One region of the Paenibacillus sp. NPDC056933 genome, then DNA from elsewhere that is predicted to be linked to it. Evidence: riboswitches for the same ligand, from Rfam matches in the RefSeq annotation. Region 1 holds a riboswitch; each other region holds the start of a gene.
The links. Region 1 has a riboswitch for thiamine pyrophosphate ahead of ACFTRD_RS16145 (thiamine phosphate synthase). Riboswitches for the same ligand answer to the same signal wherever they lie in the genome.

Region 1 (2,202 bases):
TTCACATCCATATGCAAACGTACATCCTGTATGCCTTCCATAACCCTTGCACCTATCGCTTGAGCCGACCTGACATACGCCTGCGTGAGATTAACAGGAAGGATCTCGCTCTCGGAAGGTCTGTAATATGCACCATAGATATCCCTGTTTAACCATGATGCTTCCTGTTGGACAGAGACACGATCCCACCAAAAAGGTTCTTCAGAGGAGTTCGAAGATCTGCTATTTTTGTAATTGCTGACCTCACTGTATGAACGAAAGGGAGTAATAAACCCATATTGCTGCAAACCCATCTCCACTCCACTAAGTGAACTGATTCGTTCCTTCTGTTTATGAAGTAATTCTCTGCTCTCCTTCGCGAGCCTCGCCATAACGGCATGAGTGAATTCCTCACTGTCAGCAGCAAGCATCCCGGCGGCTGCACAGGAAGTTCCCCCAGCAATCCGCGCACGCTCAACCAGAAGAACATCATGGCCTCGGGTAGCGAGTTCACATGCGATGGCACAACCGATCACTCCGCCGCCTACAATAATGGTTTCAGCATGAAGATTGCCTCGAATTTCCGATCCAAGTTTACTCCTTGATACTGCTCTTGGATGATAACCTGAACGTTTCCTTATACTTCTTGCTCCCTCTCTCATGATCTCATCTCCTTGGTTCGGCGTACTTCTGTGAATCCGTGATCGCCCGCCGCAATGAAGCTGCTGCCAGTTCCGGGTTATTGCTTTTCCAAATCGTAGAGATTACCGCAGCCCCTTTGGCGCCAGCAGTTCGAATAGCAGCAATATTCTCAGTTCCAATCCCACCAATCGCGATCACTGGAATTGAAACTTTGGTGCATACCTCAGCCAACGAAGCAAGTCCTCTAGGCTCGCAATTCGGTTTACTGGGTGAGGCGTACACATGCCCGTAAAAGAGATAATCCGCCCCACGTTCTTCTGCAACTCTTGCTTCTTCCAGAGAATGAACCGACACCCCTACGCGAAGCCGATCAACTCTCCCCAGCTCCTTATCGTAGCTATGAATAGCAGCTTGGCCCCAATGCACACCACCAAACAACCCATGTTGAGCCAGCTGATCTGAGCCATTCATGATGATTCGGTTAGATGGAACACCCTTTTTTTTCAGGCTTTGGGCCCATTGCATCTGTTGCTCCAGGGTCAGTTTTTTTTCTCGAATGTGGATATAATCGACCCAGCGCCAAACATCCATGGCAGCATGCAAAAAAGAGTTCATGTCACCTTTCCCTGGTGAAACAGCATGCAGTTCGAATGATCGTCTTGTTACATGTTCGTGGAAGATTTTCGTCTTGTTCGCCCTCCTCTTGCATGTGATTACACTAATATAAACAACAAAAAAAGCCACTTCCGCAGGGGAGTGGCCACGAATTTAGAATTCATGGATCAACTGAATGACTGCTGCATACGGTTACTCACTGCATAACAACTACGGAACCCATAGTTGTAACAATGTGTATATGCATGTTTCACACTGCAGGCAACATCGCAATAAAATCAACGATAATTGCTCACTTTGTCATTAGTTGAAACGGCCACTTCCCTACGCTGGTATGATCCAGATCAGGTGCAAAGGGTCCGGAATCTAATTCTTCCATCTCAGCCGCATCGCGCGGCCCCCCTAGTGTTCATATGAAGTTGTAGCCTATGTTACCATAGACACCTTTTTTTGTCACCGTACATTTCCATGGATTACGTTGTTCATTCATTGCTTAGGTTTGATGTAGTTATAAAAGTAGCTGATCTTGTTCGAGGTTCGAAGATACATACTATTGTTTCTCGGACCAAGCTTCAACATCCCATGTTTTGGTTACCCAGCTTTCATAGAACTCAGGTTCATGTGATACGAGCAGCACGGTACCCTTGAATTCTTGCAAGGCGCGTTTTAGCTCTGCTTTGGCTGTCACATCCAAATGGTTGGTCGGCTCATCGAACAAAATCCAGTTGCTTTCACGCATCAGAAGCTTACACAAACGAACTTTTGCTTGTTCTCCACCACTAAGCGCGTTAAGCGGACGGGTGATATGCTCATTTTTCAATCCACATCGTGCGAGATGGCCCCGGACTTCATTCTGTGTCAGATGAGAAAATTCATTCCACACATCTTCGATCGGAGTAATATTACCTGCACGCACTTCCTGTTCGAAATAGGCTGTTTCCAGATAGTCACCCAAGAATGTCTTAC
Region 2 (2,202 bases), on a different contig from region 1:
CGAACTGGCAATCGCCGTCGGGGCTGGAATGATGAAGGAAGGCACCCATCCCATATGCACAATCCACTCCCAGAGGGCAAGCAGCAAGATCATGAGCAAAAGAAACAGACCATAACGGGCAAGCCAACCTCTTACGCTATGCTTCATGCTATCTCTCAAATTACCGTCTCGCATGCAATTGTTCCTCCAGTAGTCGTCTCATCTGAACGAGAGTCGGTTCGTAGATCATGTCCGAATGTCTTGGACGCGGCAAAGGTACCGTCAGATCCTGCAACTGTTGGCCTTGGCCCACCGGAGTTAACAGGATAATCCGATCACTGAGCAGCAGAGCTTCTTCAATGTCATGCGTGATGAACAACACGGTTTTGCCCAGGCCTTCCCACAGCTCCAGCAGCCACCGATGCATCTCCCGTTTGGTCAGGGCATCGAGTGCGCCGAATGGTTCATCCAGCAGCATGAGCTGGCCGCCTGTCAGCAAAGTACGAAAAAGCGCGACACGCTGGCGCATGCCACCCGACAGCTCGTCCGGGTAAGCAAGCGTGTAGCCGGATAAGCCAAATCTGTCGAGCCCAGCGAGAATGTCCGCTCGCATCCTTGCCTTATCCTGCCGCCCTGAAGCAAGTTCGGAGGGGAGCATGCAATTCTCCATGACGGTTCGCCAGGATAACAGGAGGTCCTTTTGCGGCATGTAGGCCACCTGGCCCAGTCGCTTTTCTTCTTGAACCCAAGGAATTTCAATGATTCCGTGGGTGGGCTCAAGCAAGCCTGCCAGCAGCTTGAAGAGGGTGCTTTTACCGGAGCCGCTGGAGCCGATGATCGAGACGAATTCTCCTCTCGCTACACGCATCGACACATTGGAGAGCACGGGGGAATCCCTTTTTCCCGGGAAAGCATAGCTCATGTTGTGAATGGTGATGTCGTCACCCATTTTCTCGCTTCCTTTCCTCCTCGTTATCAAACAAACAGCAAACTGCGGGATCTCTAATTACACCTTCTGATCTGCCCGCAGAACGCGAAAAAGACCCACCCATTTCCGGAGAAATGAGTGGGTCTGTAAGTTCAAATCACATTAAATTTCATCATCAACATGAAAAAATCCACTTACTGAAAGGCCGCTCCACTTCCCTCCGCTGGTATGATCCAGATCAGGTTCAAAGGGTCCGAATCGTTCGATTCGTCTCAGCCGCAAGGCTCCCCTAGTGCAATGTTCAAGATATGCAGTTGTGTACTCAGCATATATCATAAAGAAGCGGAATGTAAAGAGCCGGATCAGGCAGGTCGTGGTGAGGAAGATAAATGAATGAGGGAGAAGTCATATACCGACTAGGGAATGAGTGCGCCCAGCTCACGGATCAGACGGGCAATCTGCTCAGGTGTACCAATCGTAATCCGAAGCCAGGTAGGCATGCCGAATTCGGCACCGCCGCGAACAGAGATGCCTCGATTCAACAATTCTCTGGTAATGGGGCCACTGTCCTGTAACAGATCAACCATGATGAAATTCGTTTCGGAAGGGATGTAGGGTAATTTCCACTGATCAAAGGATTGCATTAACGTTTCCCGTCCCTGACGATTGTAGTGCAGGCAATGAGAGACAAATTCATGATCATCCAAGCTGGCCGAAGCAGCGGCTTGGGATGTGGCTGTCAGACTGATGGGCAGCTTGACCCGGTTAATGCCTTCAATGATGCTTTCATTCCCGATGCCATATCCGATTCGCAGGCCGGCCAGCCCATATATTTTGGAGAAGGTCCGCAGAATAATCAGATTATTGTACTGTTCCAGCAGCTTAACCGTATCCGGATAATCTTCGCTTTCCGCGAATTCATAATATGCTTCGTCCAGGACAACCACGACATGGGAGGGAACATGTTCGAGTAAACCAAGCAGGGCATCTGCCGTGAAAATGGTTCCGGTCGGATTATTCGGATTGCACAGCCAGATGATTCGGGTTGAAGCATTGATCCGTTGCCGGAATTGCTCCAGGTCCAGCGAATGGTTGACCAAAGGCACTTCATGAATAACACCGCCTGCCAGCAGCGTAGCACCTTTATACCAGTTAAAGGAGGGCACAGGAATGAGTGATTCCTCGCCGGGATTAAGATAAGCTTGGGCGGTAAGGGTCAGTAGCTCGAACGATCCACTGCCAAATACCAGTTGGGAGGTACGCACACCCAGCCGCTCCGCAAGTTTGTCACGCAA
Region 3 (2,202 bases), on a different contig from region 1:
TCGACGTGCCGAACCAGCCGATCATCGCTGCCCCAATCGCTGAGGTAATGTGGTCATATCCTGGTGCAATATCGGTTGTCAGCGGTCCCAGCGTATAGAACGGCGCCTCCTTGCAGATCTCCATTTGCAGATCGACATTCTCCTTAATCTTGTGCATCGGCACATGTCCCGGACCTTCGATCATCACCTGCACATCATGCTTCCAGGCAATCTGCGTGAGTTCACCAAGCGTAACCAGTTCAGCCATCTGGGCTTCATCATTGGCATCGTAGATGCTTCCCGGGCGCAGTCCGTCCCCTAGAGAGAACGCCACGTCATACCTTTTCATAATTTCACAGATTTCTTCAAAATGGGTGTACAAAAAATTCTCCTGATGATGCGCAAGGCACCATGCTGCCATAATGGACCCGCCCCGTGACACAATGCCGGTCATCCGTTTGGCGGTCATTGGAATATATCGCAGCAGCACGCCGGCATGAATCGTAAAATAGTCCACGCCCTGCTCTGCCTGCTCGATGAGCGTGTCTCGATACAACTCCCAGGTCAGCGCTTCAGCTTCGCCATTCACCTTCTCCAGCGCCTGATAGAGCGGCACCGTGCCAATTGGCACAGGTGAATTGCGGATGATCCATTCCCGGGTAGTGTGAATGTCTCGACCTGTGGACAGGTCCATCACTGTGTCCGAGCCCCAGCGCACGGCCCATGTCATCTTCTCCACCTCTTCCTCGATGGAGGAGGATACGGCAGAATTTCCGATGTTAGCGTTGATCTTCACGTGAAAATGACGCCCGATCAGCATCGGTTCACTCTCCGGGTGATTAATGTTCGACGGCAGGATGGCCCTGCCACTCGCCAGCTCCTGCCGCACAAACTCCGGCTCCACCCCTTCACGAATGGCAGCGAACTCCATCTCCGGCGTGATGATTCCCTGCCTTGCATAATGCATCTGGGTCACGCAGCGCCCAGCCTGTCCCCGCAGCGGTTTACCTCGTAAGCCAGGATATTCTTCGGCTCCAGCTCGCTTCCCGCCCGGTTTCAATCCGTTATCCTCCGGTTTTACCGTTCGTCCCTGGTAGGCCTCAACATCTTGACGCTCCGTTATCCAGCGGGTACGCAGCGCGGGCAACCCTGCCCGGATATCGGCATGAAATCCGGGATCAGTCATTGGTCCGCTCGTATCGTAGACACGCAGCGGCTCGTTATGCTCCACCCCTTGGGGAGTATTCGTGTCATGAAGGGCTATTTCACGCTCCGGTACAGCAATGTCCGGTCGTGAGCCCTGAATGTACACTTTGCGGCTGCCCGGGAAGGGCTGAACCCGTCCGGCCGCACCTGTACTCTTTTCCAACGGCTGATCCTGCTCGTCTTGTCCCATCGTTCTGTTCTCTGTACTCATCGCTCTTGTCTCCTCCTCATTGGTAATCGACTGGATTGATAGCTTTGTGCACAGTCCCGGATCATCCACAACACAGAAAAAGAAAGAGCGGTCATACGTCAGAAGATAAGGACATCACATTCCAAGTAATACAGACAGTGGGGCAAAAGCACTTCCTACCCAACGCTCGCGAGCCGCTCTGAGCACATGGTCCAAAAAACAGCTCTGGTATCGTCGTTCGCCTGTATACGGTATATAAAAAAAGCCGGTTCCCAAGGGAACCGGCCTATGTCCATCACCACTCATGCAACTCATGCAGGCTCCAGAGCGGAGTCCATCCATAAGTCACATATGTGGTGTTCGTGGTCGTATCGCCGATTACTTCCCTACGCTGGTATGATCCAGATCAGGTGCAAAGGGTCCGGAATCTCATGCGATTCCGTCTCAGTCCGGACAATTCGGACTCCCCCAGTAACGTTAACAAGTTGCAGCATATACGCTGCAGATCCATATTCAGTTATGCTGGCCTGTGAGGCCGTCCATTACAGAGTAGCGTATTGAAATAAAAAAGACAACCTTTATATTCCAGAAATCTGAAATCAGGACAGCATAAGCCCCATCTGTGTGGCAGCTTCCTTCAACACAGGTGCGTATTCGTGCAAGGTCTCCTGGGACAGGCGGCTAACTGGGCCGGATACCGACAAAGCGGCAGCGATATTACCTCTGCGGTCCATAATAGGGACAGAAACTGCTGCTGCTCCCGGCTCACGTTCCTCATAACTTGTTGCGTATCCATGCTCACGAATGTCACCCATCTGTGCTAGATA
Region 4 (2,202 bases), on a different contig from region 1:
TTTTTGCTAAACATCCAATCGGTATAGTTCTGCCATACTTCCTGCTTCTGCTCACCCCAGTGCGGTGCGTCATCCTGATATTTCGGACTCAGCCACTTCTGGCTCGCGAGTACAAGGTCCTTGTCCAGATCCGGTACGGCCTTAATCAGAATGTTGGCAGCGTCTTCGGGATGTTCGATCGCATATTGATATCCTTCGGAAGTCGCTTTCAAGAACGCTTTAACCAGCTCGGGATCGTTCTGAATCGTCTGTTCATTGGTAACGAGTACAGGTGTGTAGTAGTCCAGTGCTTCGGAATAATCCTTCACATATAACATGTCGATCGGTTCGCCGCGCAATTCGGCTTCGATACCCGTCCACGCGTAGAAAATCCAGGCAAAGTCGATATCGCGTTTCACAGCAGTGAAGAAGTCTGCATCGCCCATATTAATATTTTTTACTTTGGATACATCAGCGCCTTCGCCTTCCATAATAGACTGCATCACGGCTTCTTCTACCGGGGAGCCCCAGCCCCCATAAGTTTTGCCTTCAAAATCTTTGGGGGACTTGATGCTTCGATCCACCGGAGCGGCAAATCCGGACGTGTTATGCTGAATAACCGCAGCGATGGACACGAGTGGTACGCCTTGTGTGCGGGCCTGAGTCACGCTCTCCTGATAACTTACGCCAAAAGGCACTTCGTTCGAAGCCACCATGGTATCCGCGCCTCCGGCACCTGGCTGTACAATCTCGACATTTAAGCCTTCGGCTTTGTAAAAACCTTGATCTACGGCCGCATACAGGCCGGTATGATTCGTATTTGGTGTCCAGTCCAGCACCACTTTAATATCCTTGAGGGCTGCGTTGTCACCTTCATTGCTGTTTTCGGTGTTGCTGCTGCCATTTTCTCCTGAAGGTGCAGCTTCTTTGCTGCCACATGCGGAAACAGTTACCAGCAGCACGCACAAGAGCAATAGGCCCATCATTTTACGCCATCTCATCTTCATTTCTCTCCTTCATGTTGTCCGGCCAGTGGCGCGGGGTACTCCTTGGCTTCATATCCAAGCTTCTTGCATAAATCGACAGATTTATACCAGCTATGATCCGGATGACGTCACTTTTTTTAGCTCTCTGGCTATATAAAAGAACATTAAAAAAGCGCCCCGTTAATCCGGGACGCGTGCAGGCGTTAGAGATGTGGCACTCAGCAAAGAGGCTGGGCCAATTCGATATACTCCGATTCCTACGCTGGCATGATCCAGATCAGGTCTAAGGGTCAGTATCTTGGTGGGATACACTCTCAGCCGGCCTATTCCGACTCCCCTGGGAAACTATGAAGTTACGGGCATTACTAGGTGTAATTATAGGCCAGAGGCCAATGCATGTCCAGTCAGTAAATGGCTTAGCGCTGGAAGAACTCAATCCATTCCTTCTCGGGTCCATAGATGAAGAAATAACGGTAACCGTTGGGCAGTGTAATGATCTCTCCATCAATAAACTCGGCCTCGGTTGCCTTAATGCGGTTGTACTCGGACTCAAGGTCATCGACATGGATGGCAAAATGGTGCACTGTTCCTTCGGAAGGCAGCTTGTCGCTGTATCCCTGAATCAACTCAATCTCAGTCTCGTTGCTTCCGTTGAATCCGAGAAAGGCGAGCTGGATGACGCCGTTGGTATGGGTTACCCGGTCTTTCAATTCAAGACCAACAATCTCCGTATAGAAACGGAGTGTGGTCTCCAGATCACGAACGGCAATGCCGACGTGGTCAATGCGCTTTTGAAAACTCATAATCCAAATCCTCCTTATATTCAGTGAATCTTTTCTACCATTTTAAGGGATATCATAGGGTTGTGCTGCGAGGTTGTCAAATAAGAGTTTAATTTGGAAAAATTATAATTGTTCACATAATGTTCACTTATGAGGAGGGTGTCGTCATCTCTATAATTACGAAGGTAAACAGAGAGGATGAGAGAATTGCCAACAACGAAGAAAGAACAGATTGTTTTTGGAATGATGATGTGCACAGGGATGGTCGTCGTCATGATGACCTTCAATTTATGGCACAATGGGTTATTGAGCAAGATGTCCGCGCTTGAAATACTGCTTCAATTCATATTGTGCTTTATCATTGCGTTTTTAGTGGAATCCTTCATTGTCGGACCTGTAGCGAGAAAAATTGCATTTTCCTTACCTTTTGACAAGTCCAACAAAATCCTGGGTGT

Region 2: it holds a riboswitch for thiamine pyrophosphate, as region 1 does, so the genes downstream of both, ACFTRD_RS00060 (ABC transporter ATP-binding protein) here and ACFTRD_RS16145 (thiamine phosphate synthase) in region 1, are expected to answer to the same signal.
Region 3: it holds a riboswitch for thiamine pyrophosphate, as region 1 does, so the genes downstream of both, thiC (phosphomethylpyrimidine synthase ThiC) here and ACFTRD_RS16145 (thiamine phosphate synthase) in region 1, are expected to answer to the same signal.
Region 4: it holds a riboswitch for thiamine pyrophosphate, as region 1 does, so the genes downstream of both, ACFTRD_RS24745 (ABC transporter substrate-binding protein) here and ACFTRD_RS16145 (thiamine phosphate synthase) in region 1, are expected to answer to the same signal.

Annotation. Positions count from the first base shown of each region.
Region 1 is NZ_JBHUQN010000002.1:264,902-267,103, forward strand. It holds gene thiO (glycine oxidase ThiO) at 1-641, opposite strand, end outside; gene ACFTRD_RS16145 (thiamine phosphate synthase) at 646-1,236, opposite strand; TPP riboswitch at 1,541-1,650, opposite strand; gene ACFTRD_RS16150 (ABC-F family ATP-binding cassette domain-containing protein) at 1,787-2,202, opposite strand, start outside.
Region 2 is NZ_JBHUQN010000001.1:8,930-11,131, forward strand. It holds gene ACFTRD_RS00055 (ABC transporter permease) at 1-174, opposite strand, end outside; gene ACFTRD_RS00060 (ABC transporter ATP-binding protein) at 161-928, opposite strand; TPP riboswitch at 1,106-1,208, opposite strand; gene hisC (histidinol-phosphate transaminase) at 1,324-2,202, opposite strand, start outside.
Region 3 is NZ_JBHUQN010000004.1:460,381-462,582, reverse strand. It holds gene thiC (phosphomethylpyrimidine synthase ThiC) at 1-1,375, opposite strand, end outside; TPP riboswitch at 1,742-1,855, opposite strand; gene ACFTRD_RS26190 (IclR family transcriptional regulator) at 1,975-2,202, opposite strand, start outside.
Region 4 is NZ_JBHUQN010000004.1:138,452-140,653, forward strand. It holds gene ACFTRD_RS24745 (ABC transporter substrate-binding protein) at 1-980, opposite strand, end outside; TPP riboswitch at 1,202-1,314, opposite strand; gene ACFTRD_RS24750 (VOC family protein) at 1,382-1,768, opposite strand; gene ACFTRD_RS24755 (DUF2798 domain-containing protein) at 1,955-2,202, shown strand, end outside.